4 regions of the Paenibacillus sp. SAF-068 genome follow, and region 2 is predicted to be linked to each of the others. Evidence: a T-box and tRNA genes for the amino acid it is inferred to sense, from the RefSeq annotation. Region 2 holds a T-box; the other regions hold tRNA genes.
The links. A T-box is a leader RNA that pairs with one kind of tRNA and senses whether it is charged. The one in region 2 lies ahead of leuS (leucine--tRNA ligase), so its partner is inferred to be a tRNA-Leu.
Positions count from the first base shown of each region.

Region 1: it has a tRNA-Leu gene. The T-box ahead of leuS (leucine--tRNA ligase) is inferred to sense a tRNA for this amino acid. The anticodon was not compared.
Region 3: it has a tRNA-Leu gene. The T-box ahead of leuS (leucine--tRNA ligase) is inferred to sense a tRNA for this amino acid. The anticodon was not compared.
Region 4: it has a tRNA-Leu gene. The T-box ahead of leuS (leucine--tRNA ligase) is inferred to sense a tRNA for this amino acid. The anticodon was not compared.

Region 1 is NZ_JBQCJX010000002.1:624,424-628,932, reverse strand. It holds gene ACTHPG_RS16775 (insulinase family protein) at 1-1,668, opposite strand, end outside; tRNA gene ACTHPG_RS16770 (tRNA-Leu) at 1,946-2,031, opposite strand; gene ACTHPG_RS16765 (hypothetical protein) at 2,268-2,717, opposite strand; gene ACTHPG_RS16760 (hypothetical protein) at 2,925-3,149, shown strand; gene ACTHPG_RS16755 (NucA/NucB deoxyribonuclease domain-containing protein) at 3,272-3,754, opposite strand; gene ACTHPG_RS16750 (ATP-binding protein) at 3,865-4,509, opposite strand, start outside.
Region 2 is NZ_JBQCJX010000002.1:447,828-452,336, forward strand. It holds gene ACTHPG_RS15970 (CvfB family protein) at 1-439, shown strand, start outside; gene ACTHPG_RS15975 (class I SAM-dependent DNA methyltransferase) at 572-1,342, shown strand; gene ACTHPG_RS15980 (phosphotransferase family protein) at 1,564-2,520, shown strand; T-box leader at 2,632-2,900, shown strand; gene leuS (leucine--tRNA ligase) at 2,979-4,509, shown strand, end outside.
Region 3 is NZ_JBQCJX010000001.1:1,219,923-1,224,431, reverse strand. It holds gene ACTHPG_RS05500 (carbohydrate-binding protein) at 271-1,965, shown strand; tRNA gene ACTHPG_RS05495 (tRNA-Leu) at 2,028-2,112, opposite strand; gene pelA (pectate lyase) at 2,283-3,245, opposite strand; cyclic di-AMP (ydaO/yuaA leader) riboswitch at 3,664-3,795, shown strand; gene ACTHPG_RS05485 (C40 family peptidase) at 3,801-4,265, shown strand; gene ACTHPG_RS05480 (carboxymuconolactone decarboxylase family protein) at 4,364-4,509, opposite strand, start outside.
Region 4 is NZ_JBQCJX010000001.1:582,568-587,076, forward strand. It holds gene urtE (urea ABC transporter ATP-binding subunit UrtE) at 1-181, shown strand, start outside; gene ACTHPG_RS02415 (hypothetical protein) at 215-850, opposite strand; gene ACTHPG_RS02420 (XRE family transcriptional regulator) at 877-1,086, opposite strand; gene ACTHPG_RS02425 (urease accessory protein UreF) at 1,343-2,044, opposite strand; tRNA gene ACTHPG_RS02430 (tRNA-Leu) at 2,489-2,571, shown strand; gene ACTHPG_RS02435 (glutathione peroxidase) at 2,722-3,201, opposite strand; cyclic di-AMP (ydaO/yuaA leader) riboswitch at 3,571-3,746, shown strand; gene ACTHPG_RS02440 (hypothetical protein) at 3,862-4,260, shown strand; gene ACTHPG_RS02445 (HAD family hydrolase) at 4,388-4,509, shown strand, end outside.

The sequences.
Region 1 (4,509 bases), 180 kb from region 2:
ATAACCAATCCCGTTCGTATAGAGGTTATGATGCAGAACGGTTGTGCCGTCGACCTGGTTTACCGTTTGATGCAACTTAGAGGCTTTGGGTTCAATATCTTTAATCGATAACGTTGGAATGACCTGCTGCTGCTCTTTGGTTGAAGGTGTATTCTGATACTCGGCGAGTGCTTCTGTTTTCTGAATCAGCGTCTGCACTTCTTCCTCGCTAAGACCCGCTTGAATGGTTTTCAGACGTGCTTTCAGCGCTTCTTCTTTGCGCGAATTCAATCCTTTGTCAGGTGTCAGGGCTACAAAAGAAGTATGTGTGTTTTGCAATAGATACTTCTCGATCAGCTGCTCAAAGTAACCTTCGTTCATTTTCGTCCGCAGCTCAGCAAATACATCATTGGCTTCCAAATGTGTGAACGGTGCTTCCTCATCGTACAACCAGCTTTGCAGGGAGGAGAATCCGTAGATCAGGCCCTTCGGCATTCTGCCATAGTCCGCTTCCCTGTGATTGAACTCATACGAGTTAATTCCTGCAAGGAGCGCCTTAGGATCGAAACCTTCTTTCACCACACGCTCAAGCACTTCTCTGACCGTTCCCAGGAAATCCTCTTTGCTCGACAGATTACTCTTCTTCAGTCCCACCGTGAACACAGGCTGATACAGGCTGTCATCATACGAACCGTAGACATCCTTCGCAATTCCCTTATCCAGCAACGCCTGCTTCAGTACCGCTCCCGGAGCGTTCAGCAGGGCGTATAACAGGATTTGAAACGAAATGTTCAGTTCCTTGTCCAGACTTGTGCCGATCACCGCATTATAGGTCAAGAAGCTATTATCCACTTCCGATTCCGTACTTCCGGCAGAGTAAGTCTTAACCGTGTCTACCCGTTCTGTAAAAGCAGGTTGAAGTTGAATGGCCGAATCAATCTCGATACGATCATATGCATTTAGATAGTTCTCGTCGAGCCATTGCAGCTTCTCTTCCATATCCATATCCCCGTAGAGATAGATGTAGCTGTTGGACGGATGATAGTATCTTGTATGGAAATCCAGTAGTCCCTGATAAGTTAGATCCAGGATCGCTTCCGGGAATCCGCCAGACTCGGAGGAATATGTAGTATCCGGGAAAAGGGAGTTCAGCACTTCTCTGCGCACCATTCGTTCCGGTGAAGAAAAGGCACCCTTCATCTCGTTATATACAACTCCGTTGTAGGTTAACTCATCATCTGCTGAGGCCAGATTATAGTTCCAGCCCTCTTGCAAAAATATCTTTTCATTCTCATAAATATTCGTATTCAATACCGCGTCCAGATATATATCCATCAGATTATGGAAGTCATGATCATTACGACTCGCGATCGGATAGATCGTCTTATCGGGATACGTCATGGCGTTAAGGAATGTATTCAAGGAACCTTTCAGCAACTCAACAAAAGAATCCTTGGCCGGAAATTTCTTGGACCCACAGAGCACGGAGTGTTCGAGAATATGGGCTACCCCTGTATCATCTTCCGGAGGTGTGCGGAAACCGATACTGAATACTTTGTTATCGTCCTGATTGGACAAAAGTACAATTTTGGCCCCTGATTTCTGATGTTCCAGCAGATACGCATCCGATTTCAATTCTTCAATTCTGCGCTCCTGTAACACCTTGTATGGCTTAAGCTGTTTCAACATAAACTTGAGTCCTCCGTCCATAAGATTGTTTTATTGGTTTTGTGACTATATCGTTCAGCAAGGTAAAGGTAATATATGCCTACGGATAGTATACACCATTGTTCCGTCTCTTCATAAAAGTCAGATAAATGTACCTTCTGATATGTATTATGCAGCGTTTATGTTTATGAACTGCATGGTGAAGTGGTCAGCTATGATATCACATTCATATTAAAGAACACAAAAAAGATCGCATGCAGCTTGGTTAACAAGCGTCATGCGATCTTTCTTTTTGAGATGCCGAGGACCGGGATCGAACCGGTACGGTAGTCACCTACCGCAGGATTTTAAGTCCTGTGCGTCTGCCAATTCCGCCACCCCGGCAGGATTATGTATTTCTTGGCGACAAGAAATATCTTACCATGAAACAATTAACTTTGCAACACCTTTTATTAAAAATAATAAAAAATGAAACAGGCACTGCAAGCGATCAGCTCACAGTGCCTAGAAAGTCCGAGTTGCGGTCCCGGACTTCCGGTAAACCAATCTATATTAAGGGAGGTGTGAGATAAGAATACCTCCCCAACATTAAAGAAACCTAAAATCAGCCTTAAATTAAACTAAAAAAGTAAAATCGGTCTAACACGAGCCGCCTCTTCCTCGCTGCACTCCACGATAACCAAGATATGGTCCTTTAACAGCCAATCTTCATAATACCTTGCGTCTTCTTCCGAGATCCCCGCTTCAGTCAGTGTAAGCACCAAATCATCGGTCTCACTCCCAATCTCATTGCCGGCGAGTCTGCGTACTGCTTTTCCGATCGACATCGTCTGATCCATCCGTTTTCCCAGACCAGCCAATATACCTTTTAGCGCACCAAAGGCACCATCCGATCCTGCACCCTTCAAAGGTTTGGGCAGACCCGTCTTCTCGCTCACCAGCTCCAGATTGAGCTGTTCCTTCGCCACCGCTCCCAAATATTTATCCTTAATACCTTCCTCTTTAGCTTTGTTCAGCATGATTATTGCCTCGTTCTCGGTACGGGCCAGCCCAATAATCAATTTTGTCATTCCGTTCCCCTCCTTTTACCCTAATATAACCCCGTAATCCTCATTCAAAAACAGCTAATCCAGAGCTAAGACAAATCACCTATGAAATTATTGATTTAACTTCTGGAAATCTATACCTAGTTCTGATAGACTAGATAAAGAAGACAAATTAACCATTGAAAACATTGACATATGGAATTATCATCTCATAATCAGGAGCAATGACTTATGAAAAAAGAGGTAGAAATTGCCATCCGGCGCAAGCAACAGATCATGGTTCGTAATACAAGCGGTCAGACGGTAACCGGATATCCCGAGCATACCGCTGATACATCCATTCTATCCTTACGTACAGTTCACGGCAGTCTGTGGATACCGTTTGATGAGGTTGAACATGTTACACGTCTGTTAAGCATCCGTTCTCATCATTTAAGCGGAATGCAACTCGTATAGTCACCAAAAAACCAGACGCATGCACGTCTGGTTTTTCTTATCTACTTATCCTGTACCACGTTGCCACTAACCTCCCAACAAAGACCTTGCTGTCCTTGTTTCTGTCCACCCATATCCTGTCATTACTTCACTACAAACTTCACTCGTGTTCCATCCGGATATGTACTTAACTGATTCCCTACCCATGAACCTGCACCGCGATTATCCTTTGGGGTAATGTATTGGATATCTGCACCTGTTCCTCCCTCAGCGCACATCGCCATGGGCCACTCGTCACGATCCTTACCTTTTTTGACCGGAACACCCTTGAGTGATAGATCCCGATTGCCTTCAGCTCCACTACGATCAATGGTGCATACATCCGAATGCCCCGCCTTGATCGCAGCTTTAATATGATTGGCTGTTTCAGGATAGCGCTCCGAAGGAAATGTAATGGTATGGTCTACACTCTTATTAGTCCCTCCGAATGGATTAGGTATCTCCTCGGGCCATTCTCCCCCAGCCCAGGCGTAGAGGGCTACCAGCAGCATCGCTACCAGTGTCAGTACCTGCTTTTTGAAACCTTGCTTACCTTTGCGTTTTCGTCTTGTGCGTCTCTTACTCATGCTGTGTCTCCCCCATTCAACACTTACATTATAACAGAACGCCCGTTCGCAGAACAATTCAATACAATAAAAAAAACAGCCGAGATCACCCGGCTGTCCTGCTTGTTTGGTTATCCTACATTGGGAATGGCCTGTTGGCGCAGCAAGGGTAGTATCACCTCAAACTGTGTACCTTTCCCCTCGGTACTCTCCACCGAGATCTGGCCATTCATCAGTTCCAGCAGTTCTTTGCAGATGGTCAGTCCAAGCCCGCTTCCGCCAAATCGGCGCGCATGGGAGATATCGGTTTGAGTAAATGCATCAAACAATTGTTCCATCTGATGTGGAGGAATGCCAATTCCCGTATCACGTACAGAGAATACCAATATAACGGTATCCATCAATTGTTTCCTCACATCCACCTGTAACTGCACTTCACCCTGTTCCGTGAACTTGATCGCATTACTCAGCAAATTATCCAGTACCTGCCGAAGTCTTAGCGGGTCACCGATAAGTACATCAGGAACATTCAGATCAGCATGACAGAGCAAACGTATGTGTTTATTCTGTGCCGCCGGCTCATGTGTCTTTACAATCTGTTGGATCAGCTTCAGAGGTTGAAACTCAATGTTTTCAACATCCATTTTGCCTCTGCCCAGCTTCGCCATATCCAGGCTATTGTTAACAATGTTAAGTAGCGCCTCACCCGATTGACGTGCAAGTTCAAGGTATTCTTTCTGTTCATCCGTAGTTTCACCCATACTGGCAAGTTCGAT
Region 2 (4,509 bases):
GGTTGAAGCGACGGTATACAAGCCATTGCAGATGGGTACTTTTGTACTTGTAGAGGGCGGTGTACTGGGCTTTGGCGCGATTGGCATGATTCATTCATCTGAACGTAGTCATATGCTGCGCCTTGGTGAAAAAGTGAAATGTCGGGTGACACTGGTACGTGAAGATGGACGTGTGAATCTGGCCATGACTCAACTTAAACAAGTTGGACGTAACGAAGATGCAGACAAGCTGCTCGCCTTTATGAAAGAACGTCCTATGGGCGGCATGCCTTATTCAGATGCAACTCCGCCGGATATCATCAAGCAGCGCTTTGGCATCAGTAAGTCTGCGTTCAAGCGTGCCCTGGGCAAATTGATGAAAGACGGACTGGTGGTTCAAAAGGAAAACTGGACGTATCTGTCCGAATCTGCTCCTGCAGATCAAAGTGAAAACAAATAATTCTTTTGATTGAATATTTCATAATATGAAACTCGGAGAAGGCAGGGATAGGCTGGGTAAACACCGGATGCCCCTGTCTTTACTTTTGTTAGATCAGGATTGGAAAATGAAATTGAAAGTGCGGTGCCTGACATGTCTTACCGGAAATTTGCCTATGTCTATGATGAATTAATGGAAGATATGCCTTATCCGGACTGGATAAGGTTTGCAAGAACAGCGTGGGAAAAGCATGGAATGCCCAAAAGTGTCGCTGAACTTGGCTGTGGAACGGGCTCCATTACGATCCCGCTCGTGAACTCCGGTTTCGAAGTTACAGGTATTGACCTGTCAGCAGATATGTTGTCGGTTGCACGCAGCAAGATGGAGGCAACGCCTCAGGGCCACCGATTGTATCGGGAAGGCAGCGTACGTTGGGTGCAGCAAGATATGCGTGACTGGCGAGTTCCGGAACCTGTGGATTCAGTGATATCTTTCTGTGATTGCGTGAATTATCTGCTTGAACAAGAAGATGTTGTTCGAACATTCCAGCGGACATATGAGATGTTGAAGCCGGATGGAACGTTTTTGTTTGATGTGCATCATCCCAATACCCTTATTCGTTATGATGAGGAGCAGCCTTTTGTCCTGGATGAGCGCTCTGTATCTTATATTTGGACTTGTGATCTGGACCAGGATCGTTGTGAGATTGAACATCATCTCAGTATTTTTTCGCGTGTGGAAGATGGTAGCAAGGATATATACCAGCGGTTTGAAGAAGTTCATGTCCAGCGTGCATATAATCCGGACTGGATGAAGCTGGAGTTATCCAAGGCAGGTTTTAGAGATGTGAAGGTATATGCGGATTTTGAATGGAAAGAGGCCGGAGACAGCGCACAACGCTTGTTCTACGTTGCTGTGAAATAAGAACAAATCTCGAGAACTGTCCTTATGTTTGGTACATAAGGGCAGTTTTTTGGTTTTATTCTCCATATCAAGTGAGTGACGTGTTTCCGTAATCGGGGAAAGAAATGTTAGAAGAAACTTATGAGCGTGACAAAAAGTATTGCCAGTTAAAGTAAAGGAGGCGATAATAGTCGGGTAGAAAGCGTTTTCTGAGAGATCAATAGTCGAGATGAGGTGTAGAAGTGGAAAGTACATATAAAACAAGGCTTACGTCAGAACAACTGAATGCCATAATCGAGCAGCATCTATCTGCAAGTATACAGGACTACAAGGAAATGGTGGATGGCTGGGCCAATCATGCATATCTCATTACATTGAGTGACGCACAGCGAGTGGTACTCAAAATTGCCCCTGCGGCTTCCACCAATCTGATGCGCTGCGAGCAGGATCTGATGATCGCCGAAGTTGAGGCAATGCGTCTCATCAGCAAGTTACAGGATGTCCCTGTACCCCATGTATTGGCTTATGATGACTCGTTAACCATGGCTTCAGCGCGTTATTTCATCATGGAGTACATGTCTGGAACACCCTACAATCAGATCAAGGATCAGTATTCTGCGGAAGAGCAGGAGGCCATTGAACAACAACTGGGGCGTTACAATCGTCGAATTAATGAAATCAAGGGCGAGAAGTTTGGATATTTCTCGGAGCAAAAACAGCGATATTCCACATGGAAAGAAGCATTTATGAACCTAATGGATGACGTTCTTGCCGATGGGGAAGAAGCCGGTATTACATTTTCGATGGATTACCCAGAATTGAGACGCTTGATTGAAGAAAAATCGGATGTGCTGGACGATGTAAAGGAACCTGCGCTTATCAGTTGGGATCTGTGGGATGGCAATGTTCTAGTGAACGATGGTCGTATCACAGCAATTATCGATTTTGAACGTTCACTGTGGGCAGACCCTCTGATGGAGCATTATTTCAGTCATTTTAACTATACACCAGGGTTTGTGAAAGGTTACGGGAGTTTGATTACCACCCCAAGTGAGCTAAAAAGAAGAAGTCTGTATGACTTGTACTTTGATCTGGTATTGCGTATTGAGTGCGCTTATCGCCAATATGATAATCTGGAACATGTGAATTGGACTATTCATAATCTGGAGGAGGGCATTGAGCGTTTTCGGTTATCCTGAACAGCAACCAGCGTTATGAAGGATACAAACTGTGATCTTCAAGAAGGCGATTATAACGTGTCATATTGACTTTGGCCTTGCTTTTTTATATAATGGTCCCGATATTGTATACATATTTCGATGATAAGGATCAGTAGTAATTCCTGTACATAACAGAGAGCCGGCGGTTGGTGCAAGCCGGTTGACAGTGATTTGCGAACTCGCCTTGGAGAAATGCGGTGATTACACCATTCTGGTCAACTTGCTTGTATAAAGCTTGGTTCAGGAATGGAAATCCGCATCGGTTAACCGCCGTTACAGGTCCAAAGGGAGTGGATGACGAAGCACGTTCGTCCGCTAACTAGGGTGGTACCACGGGAATTCAACCTCTCGTCCCTAGCGCTGCAAACGCTACGGGATGCTGAGGTTTTTTTGTTGCAATTAAAGCTAAAACGAACAACCAGAAGGAGGAACAATAGATGAGTGAGAATAACCAGCCGAAGCACGGCTATCAGCCACAAGTCATGGAAAAAAGTTGGCAACAATACTGGGATGCAAATAAAACGTTTAAAACGGGTGAGGATCCTGCCAAACCAAAATTTTATGCACTGGATATGTTCCCTTATCCATCCGGTTCAGGTCTGCATGTAGGTCACCCGGAAGGATATACAGCAACGGATATCGTTTCCCGTTACAAACGTATGCGTGGTTACAATGTTTTGCACCCAATGGGTTGGGACGCTTTCGGTCTGCCTGCTGAGCAGCATGCATTGGATACAGGTGAACATCCACGGCATATTACATTCCGCAATATTGACAATTTCCGTCGTCAGATCAAATCGCTCGGGTTCTCCTATGATTGGGATCGTGAGATCAGCACAACGGACCCTGAGTACTACAAATGGACACAATGGATCTTTATCCAGTTGTACAATAAGGGCCTCGCTTATGTGGATGAAGTCGCAGTGAACTGGTGCGAAGCACTTGGAACGGTACTGGCTAACGAAGAGGTTATTGATGGCAAGAGTGAACGTGGTGGGCATCCGGTTGTACGTAAACCGATGCGCCAATGGGTACTGAAAATTACCGAGTATGCAGAGCGTCTGTTGGAAGACCTGGAAGAGCTGGATTGGTCGGAAAGTATCAAGGATATGCAGCGTAACTGGATCGGTAAATCGACAGGAGCAGAAGTTGTTTTTGCCATTGAAGGTCGCGAGGAAGTTATCAAGGTGTTTACTACCCGTGCGGACACATTGTTCGGTGCAAGCTTTGCAGTACTTGCTCCGGAACATGAATTGGTAGAAGCGATTACAACGGATGACCAACGTGAAGCGATTCAGGCTTATCAGGAGCAGGCTTCTCGTAAGAGTGATCTGGAACGTACGGATTTGGCCAAAGACAAAACAGGTGTATTCACTGGCGCTTATGCAATCAATCCCGTTAATGGTGCAAAACTGCCGATCTGGATTGCTGATTACGTTCTTGCAGGTTACGGTACTGGTGCGGTTATGGCCGTTCCGGGGCATGATGCACGTGACTGGGAATTTGCGAAGCAGTTTGGTTTGGATATCATCGAGGTTATTCAAGGTGGAGACGTTACACAAGAGGCATATTCCGGTGATGGCGCGCATGTGAATTCCGATTTCTTGAACGGACTGAACAATGAAGAAGCGGTTGCCAAGATGATTGCCTGGTTGGAAGAGAACGGTAAAGGACAAGGGAAAGTAACCTACCGTCTGCGTGATTGGCTGTTCAGCCGTCAGCGCTACTGGGGTGAGCCAATTCCGATTCTGCATCTGGAAGACGGAACGATGAAGACCGTACCGGAAGATCAACTTCCACTGCTGCTTCCTGATATCGACCAGATCAAACCTTCGGGTACTGGAGAATCGCCACTGGCGAATGTTACGGAGTGGGTGAATACGGTAGATCCGGAAACGGGGATGAAGGCACGTCGTGAGACCAACACCATGCCACAATGGGCGGGTAGTTGCTGGTATTACCTGCGCT
Region 3 (4,509 bases), on a different contig from region 2:
ACCTTTACATTCACACAAGAACTGTCATTGAACCGCATAAAAAAGAGATTAATTAGAAAAAATACTGTAATTTGTCAGGTTTTCAAGGTAGACATTATTTAGTAGAATCAACAAATGAAAGACGTTAATACTTTTTTTATTTCTTTCCTATGATTTGCGAAAGGAGGTTTTGAAAGGGTTTACATGAAATAAATACCAGACTATCAGCTCTTCTTATTGTTATCCCTGGTCGCGGTTTCTCCATGTAACCATTTACCATTATTGAGGAGGATGAAAATAGTGAAATTCAAATTCAAAAAAACGATCAATGTTTTATTGGCCTGTTTAACAGCTCTGCCCCTCATGTTAAGTCCTACACAAGTTTCGGCGGCAAGTGATGCCAACATTAATTTGTCCTCGGAAAAACAACTGATCAAGGGCTTTGGTGGCATTAACCTCCCTGCCTGGATTGGTGATCTGACGCCTGCTCAACGTGAAACTGCTTTCGGTAACGACCAGAATCAGTTAGGCTTTTCAATTCTCAGAATCTACGTCGATCCCGATTCCAATAACTGGTATCGTGAAGTTGCCACAGCCAAACGGGCTATTGAAAAGGGGGCGATCGTATTCGCATCCCCGTGGAATCCTCCAAGTAGCATGGTTGAAACATTCAACCGTAATGGGGATACAAATGCCAAACGTCTGAAATACGACAAATATGCCGCATATGCGCAACATCTGAACGACTTTGTAACCTACATGAAAAATAACGGTGTAGATCTGTATGCCATTTCTGTGCAGAATGAACCGGATTATGCCCATGACTGGACCTGGTGGACTCCACAAGAGATCCTTCGATTCATGAAGGAAAATGCCGGTTCCATTCAAGGTACCAAAGTCATGGCGCCTGAATCCTTCCAATACTTAAAGAACATATCCGACCCAATCCTGAATGATCCGCAGGCCCTTGCCAACATGGACATTCTGGGAGCACACACGTACGGAACCCAGATTTCGAATTTTGCGTACCCTCTCTTTAAGCAAAAAGGAGCTGGTAAAGAACTGTGGATGACTGAGGTATACGTTCCGAACAGTGATAACAATTCAGCAGACCGCTGGCCTGAAGCACTGGACGTTTCCTATCACATGCACAATGCCATGGTAGAAGGTGATTTCCAAGCTTATGTGTGGTGGTACATCCGCAGACAGTATGGTCCGATGAAAGAGGACGGTACTATAAGCAAACGCGGGTATAACATGGCCCACTTCTCCAAATTTGTACGTCCTGGCTATCTCAGAGTGGATGCAACCAAAAACCCGGATACAAACACATTTGTTTCTGCCTACAAAGGGGATAACAAGGTCGTTGTCGTAGCAATTAACCGTGGAACTTCAGCCACAAGCCAAAAATTCGTTCTGCAGAATGGTAATGCCTCCACGGTGTCCTCATGGGTTACGGACAGCAGTCGCAACCTGGCAAGCGGGGCCTCGCTTACCGTATCCAATGGAGCCTTTACGGCACAACTCCCGGCTCAGAGCGTAACAACATTTGTTGCCAATATTACTGGCGGGAATAACGGCGGAAATACAGGCAGTGGCACTACGTATGAAGCAGAGACCGGAACGACACTTACGGAAGCTGCCATTGAAACGATCTATCCTGGTTACACTGGTTCCGGGTATGTCAACTTCAATGCAATGACTGGTTCAGCCATTCAATGGAACGCTATTAACAACACGATTACAGGCACCAAAAACGTAAAGTTTCGTTATGCGCTGGAAAGCGGAACCCGTAACCTCGACATTTTTGTTAACGGAACCAAAGTCATCAGCAACGAGCCCTTTCCGGCAACGGGAAGCTGGTCCACATGGATTGAAAAAACAATTCAGGTCCCCATGAACACGGGGACCAATACCTTGAAAGTTGTTACGACGGGAACAGAAGGACCGAATGTTGACAGCATTAATGTTACCGCAGCACAATAAATATCAAAAATGCAAACAAAAAAAACGCCTCAAGCGTTAGCTTGAGGCGTCTTTTTATTAGATGCGGTCGAGAGGACTCGAACCTCCACGGGGGGTTAGCCCACACGGACCTGAACCGTGCGCGTCTGCCAATTCCGCCACGACCGCATATTGTATCTTCTTTAATCTCGGCGACAAGAAATAATATATCATGCGGAATCTATCATGTCAACACTGAAAATAATAACATAAAATCCCGAACCAGACATTTATGTCGATTCGGGATTTACCTTTAACAGCTCATTGTTTGGTTCGTTAAAACGAAGGGATCATACAAATTACAGCTTGGAAGGCCAGTTGCCATACCATGCGTAACCGCCTCTTCTTTCTTTATCAATATCACTTAATTTGTATTTGACTACCCCATCACGACCAATAAAGATGGGTTTATCCGTTCCGATCTCATAGAAGCGTGCCCAAATCGGTGCCGCTTTGGAGTCAGCGATAATTTTGCTATCTCCATTTGCTCTTTCATACCTGTAACCCGTAATTTTCACCTTGTTAAACCATTGCTCTGCTCCTTTAATGGATGCGGTAATTTTCGCGTTGGCAGGTCTCGTTTTGAGAAATTTAACAATCGTTACACTCTCTCCAGCTGTCAGCGATGGTACTTCATAGATTCTTGCGCTTGCCGGTTTAAGGGAACTGGAGTCATGTTGTTGTCCCCATGCTGTCAGCTTACCGCCTGAAATGACCTGTGTATTCAGGATCGCATCTACGCCCTTAGCAACTGAATTTTTACTTCGATTGGCAAGTGTGCTGTCGATAAATGAGAAATCGCCTTTACGCGTTGCTACTTCATCCAGCATGTACATTACGTTGATCATGGCATCATCATTGTAAGTGATATGTTTGTGATATCCGGAGCTTTGATAGACTTGTGGCCATCCGCCGTTCGAATACTGCATATTGATCAAAAAGTTAATTCCTTTGATTGCAGCTGCGGAGTAACGAGGATCATTTGTCTTTTTAAATTCTTTCGCCAATCTTCTAATTTCTGAGTATGTAGCCTTATTGTCTATCGTGGACTTCGCCCACTCTCCGCTGGTTTGTTTATAATCTTTTCTCCAACCTCCATTCGGCAGCTGGTTCTTCAAAATATCAGAAATACTCGCTGTTGTACCCGATGCATCCGCAGCAGATACCGTCCCTACAGGAAGAACTGCCATTCCAACTGTTGAGAATACCATCGTGCATGCCAGAACAAAAGTAATTATTTTCTTCGCTTTCAAATGTAACACTCTCCCATGTTCATTTTGATAAAACCCAGAATTCAACCTTGCCTATAAGGCCAGTTCCTAACCTCCCTAATTTAGATGTATAACAAAATAGATCTATTTTCATCCAATATGTGGTTTGGATACTGAGATAATATGCAAAAAATATATTTTTGTCAATATATGCAACTTAATCAATATAATCTCTTTAATTCTACATAACGGAATAGTTCTTTCAACTCATGACAAACCTATTTATTTATCCAAATTCGTTCTAAACGAATCAATAATGACGTTTTTGTCATGAATGATACCCAAACTTAATCGCTTCTTGCATATAAAAACCGTAATTCCGATAACATTGGGGCACTAAGAAGGGCTTTAAATGGGTTTGACAATTACGCATTTATGCAATATAGTTTCAAATAGTTACAAAAACTTAATTATTCATTTGCCGAGTTTCATGTTTGAAAACGGGGGAACCATTTTGGGTGAATTATTCTTATACATAGGAAATATAGGGAACCTTCTACCGAACCCTTAGCTAACTCCGTAGGCATCGAAGGGAGAACATTGATTTTGAAAAAACTGATTATCTCCATTTTTGGAGCAGCTGTACTATTTACATCCGGGGCAACAAGCACAGAGGCTAGCAGTATCAACTCCGTAGTGAACAACATGACAGGTATACCTTACAAATGGGGTGGCACGACTGTAGCCGGCTTCGATTGTTCTGGTTTTATGAGATATCTCTTCAACAAATATAGTATTGAATTGCCACGTACTTCCCAGCAGCAAGCCAAAGCAGGTACTCCTGTATCGAAAAGCAACATTCGTACAGGTGATCTGGTGTTCTTCAATACGACGGGCAAAGGCATTTCACATACAGGTGTATATATCGGCGGCGGACAATTTGCTCACGCCTCCAGCAGCAAAGGTGTCAGCATCACTAAAATGACCAACCCTTACTTCAATGATCGTTACGTGACAGCACGTCGGGTAACTGGACAGTTTATGTATGATAAAATGTTGGGTAAAATGTAGGCAAAATTAATAAGAGGAGGCTCCGGATTAACCCGGAACCTCCTCTTTTGTTTGCTTCCCATTTATGCGAACAGTCCTTGGACTACCCCCATGTGCACTTAATGCAGCGCCTTCTGTACTCGCATCGCGCCCTGAGACAGGGCATGTCCGCCTCCTACAGCTCCGGCCACGGCAACGGTCTCCATGATCTCCTGATCAGTAGCACCCTTGGCACGGGCTTCTTCTACATGGTAGAAGGTACATA
Region 4 (4,509 bases), on a different contig from region 2:
GCAGGTTATTTTGCAGCTCAAGGCAAAGGGAGACCTCTCGGTTCTGTTGGTAGAGCAAAGTATTGATTTCGTGCGAAGTGCCGCAGATTATATCTATATTATGGACAAAGGAACGATCACCTTGCATGGGACACCGCAAGAACTGGATATGTCGCAGTTTGAACATCATCTGTCTGTGTGATTCCTGTTAGCGTGTGGAGTATAAAGAAAGGTTTCAGGAACGCTTGTCCAGAATATTTGAGTATTTCGGGTATAACCGCCGGATGCATTCCGGGCAGATGTCATGGGTAAATTCGGCGTGGGTATGCTTCTCCAGATAACTCTCAACGGAGTTCCAATGTTCCTTTTCGTCCTTGATTTGTTTGCAGACAGCGCAAATAGGCAGGAGTCCGCGCAATGTGCGCACGTCAGACAGGGCCTTTTTTAATTGGCGTTCTGTCTTTTTCTGTTCGGTAATATCCATGTGTGCAATCAGAGCGAGATCGATATCCAAAATTGAATTCGCATGAGACAGAGGGGTGAGTTCCACGCGAAACCACCGCTCTTCGTTGCATGCCGCATGCACGCAGATGTCATATGTATGATTTCGATGAAAAGGTACTCCGCGTTCTTTCAAATTCTGTGCGACAAGTGCCGTGTGTGCGTTCTTGCTTCGTATTGCCCAGGCTTCCGTCAGATGCAGGTAATGTGTATGATTACTGCTCGCTTCCGGGTTGAGTAATGATTGGCCGAGTCCCTGTTGCCATGCGCGGTTACAACTGTGGATAACCCAATGGTGATCAACGATGATGAGTTGGTGACGAATGGACTGGAACGATAGCCTCTCCAGATCGGATGTAACATGTCTCATGGATGGGGCCCTCCTTGGCAGAAATTTTATCTCAGTTCATCTGGAATATCCAAAATGTCAGCAACCAGGTGTCTGAATCGGGTGGCTTTACGCGTGCCGTGAATGAGATTGGATAAACGGTAGGGTGGGATGCCATGCTGTTCGCAAAAGGTCTTCTGGTCCACTTGAAGTTCGGTTAGCCGTCGTTTGATGGCCCATCCGAACGGGGTCACTGGTTTTTTCTTGTTCTTGTTCAAAAGGGTTCACCCCTGGTTAGAATGTAGTATTCAGTCGCCATTTCTTCGTGTAAAATATATAGAGATGCGAGCTGTGTATTTTATTATATACGTAAATCCGTCATCTAACAATTAAAAAAGACGGAAAAAAGTGTATTTTGTGATGTTAAATGGCGTAAATACGTTAAATAAACAAATAAAACGACAAAAAACACGACGGCAAGGAGGTTGCCGCGTGTTTTTGTGTTTGTCTGAATGAAGGGGAGAAGGAAGAGGATTAGGCTCTGTAGGCATGAAGTCCAGCTCCAAGCATATGGAAACTGGGGAAAAATGATTTCATGGACATCGAGGTTGGTTGTACCAGTCCATCCGCAGCCGAGGCGCATACGGTATTCCATTCATTCTCCAGATCTGAGGCCAGGCGTACCATCAGATCTTTGGTTATATCGTTGTTCAGGGGAATGACTTTGGAGGCTTCGGTTATGCAGGCATTCATGGCTGAATGCAGGTAACCAAGGACCGCTTCCTCGACCGGGATGTCGAGGTGATGGTTAATCCAGGCGTGAACAGTGGAGAGGCAGCCAACCGAATCATATTTGGCGAAGATCTGTTCGAGCTGGCTGAAATCAATCCAGGGGTGCAGAGCGCGTGCCAGTCTGATCAATCGTTTTCCCATGGCGGCAGCTTGTTCTCTGAGATCTCCAGGAGTTCGCTGAACGTGGACCAGTTTATCGATCAGAGCTATCCGCCATGTATCCTTGTGATCTGCTGCGGTATAGATGCCTTTGATGGCCATGCCTTCAAGACGAACAATGCTGGGATGCAACTGACAACGCATGAATGATTCGAGATCTTCAGCATTACGAATGGTACCCTCCCTGATATGGATATCCATGCCGAAGGAATGGGTAAACCCTCCAACCTGAATAGAGGAATCAAGCAGTTTGACATAATCGAGCAGCTTATTCCCACGGTTCACAATCATTCGCCTCCTGTGTTCGTTAAATGTCATTTTAAATGACATTTATATTCCTTTTTGTTAACTTTATGTTTGAAAATCCGAATTATATGATAGTTATCATCCCATAAATGTCCGCTTTTTGTCAATAGTATCTGTTGAATTTAATGAATAGATTCTGATATTTAATATTTATGTCATTTTATATAACCTATTGTGTTATTTGTGTGGCGAAGTGCAGGGAGGACTATATATAAGGAAGGACTACATATTAATGAATCAACAAGATCGGCTCTAGCCGGAAAAGAGGGGATCAAATCTAAGGATATGCAGTTCATGGATAAACATGACGAGAATATGCGTTTTTTGAGGAAAATGCCTGGCTGAAAAAGAAGGTTTAAAAAATACTTTACTTTTATTTCTGAACCCGGTATAATCAATTCTGTTGCCGATTATTTACGACATGCGGTCGTGGTGGAATGGCAGACACGCTATCTTGAGGGGGTAGTGGGCGTATGCCCGTGGAGGTTCGAGTCCTCTCGACCGCATCATATGAACGATGAAGAAGAAGCTTTCCTTTAATGGAGAGCTTCTTTTTTTGTGTCTTTTCGAACAGTCGGGTATCCAGGGGTGAGAAAAAAGGCCATCCATTCCCGGGGGTAATGGTGCTCTACCTTCCGGCACGGGTGGCCAATGTACTATTTTTGCAGCAAATTCTTGATATCTTCTTCAATCTTGTCAGGTGTTGTTTTCGGAGCATAACGCTTAATTACCTGTCCGTTCTGATCCACAAGGAATTTGGTGAAATTCCATTTGATTGCTTTGGAGCCAAGCAGGCCTGGTGCTTCTTTGCTAAGGTGCTGGAAGAGAGGGTGAGCGCTTGAGCCATTCACATCAATTTTCTCAAACATCGGGAAGCTTACGCCATAATTCATCTGACAGAACTCGGCGATATCGTCGGAAGAACCTTTTTCCTGTGCAAATTGGTTGCTTGGAAAACCAAGGACTTCAAACGGGGCATCTTGGAACTTGTCTTGCAGTTCTTGCAGACCTTTGAACTGAGGGGTAAGTCCGCATGAGCTTGCGGTATTTACAATCAGTAACACTTTATCACGGTAGTCGGACATTTCAACTTCTTGGCCCCGAAGGGTATTGACTTTGTATTCGTAAACTGTCATCTAATCGCCTCCATGATATCATCTGATACCTCTTATTATATTGGATGCAATTAAATAATGCAAAACTAATATGGTGTTAAAAGAACCAAAACGGGCAAGTTGTGCAGAATACGTGAATGAAATGCGAAGTGACTTTCGTCAGAGTGAGAATTAGATAGCCTTGAAGAGATGGATAGAGTATAACCATGTTGTAAGCGTTATTATGGATCGGTATTGGCGAAAATCTGTCGATTCGGTGATCTGTACGGACTTTACACCGTCATGGTACGGGTGTATGATTCATAACGTAATTTCAATTTAAACTAAATTGTACCTGAAAAACGAAACAAACGATAATATCGCTCGATCTGATCTTAAGATATACGAACGATGTTTTAATCGCTGAGTTTCCATTCAGTCATGAGTGGGAAACGGGGGAACCAACAGAATGCGCTGTCCAGGACAGTAGGCATTCATGGGGTGAATTTTCCGGTGACAGCCGGAAATAGGGCGACTCTCGCGCCCGAATCCGTCAGCTAACCTCGTAAGCGTTAAAGGGAGAGGCAACAAGCCGTACGCTGGTTCATGGTGTTTTCGCCATGGATTCTTTAAGAAGCGTTCGGGAGGCCTTGGTCCCCCACGCTTCTTTTTTGTTGTCTTTTCACGCCAAGGGAGGAACGAATGATGGATACTGAGATGATCTTAGTGACTGCTCCAAATGAAGCAGGACGCAAATTTATCAAATTGCTGATGTACAAAAAAATGCCGTTTGCCGTTCTAACCAACAGTGCAGGGGAAGAGCGCAGACTCCGTAGAATCGGGGTAGAGCATGTCATTCGCATGAATACGGCTGCAGCTCAAAAATGGTTTTTGCCGCAGGGCAGCGTGGGCAACGTGTTTATTTTTGAGAACAGCCTGAACCTGACTTGCCGTTATTTACAGATCTGCCGTTCATGGACATCGAAATCCCTGTGCGTCATTACGGAACAGAGTCATCCAAAGGGCATCTATCGGGGCATGGGCGCAGACCGGATTGTATATTCACTCAATGGGGAAGTCGGCTTTCTCCTCAATGGTTAATGCCATAGCTTGTGATTGCTCAGGTGTAAGGTGCCTGTTATAATTGAATGTATCGATAAACGGAAATTTGAGGAGACTCATGCAAGATGGTGAGTCTTCTTTTTTATGCTTACAAGGAGGAATTGGCGTGCCGGATGTAGGTGGATTAAAGTGGTTGTTTTTTGATGTTGGAGATACGCTGGTGGATGAATGGGAGCCGGTTGATGATATTATCGGACAGTTCGTCCGCGAAGCCTGTGCTTTGGGGTA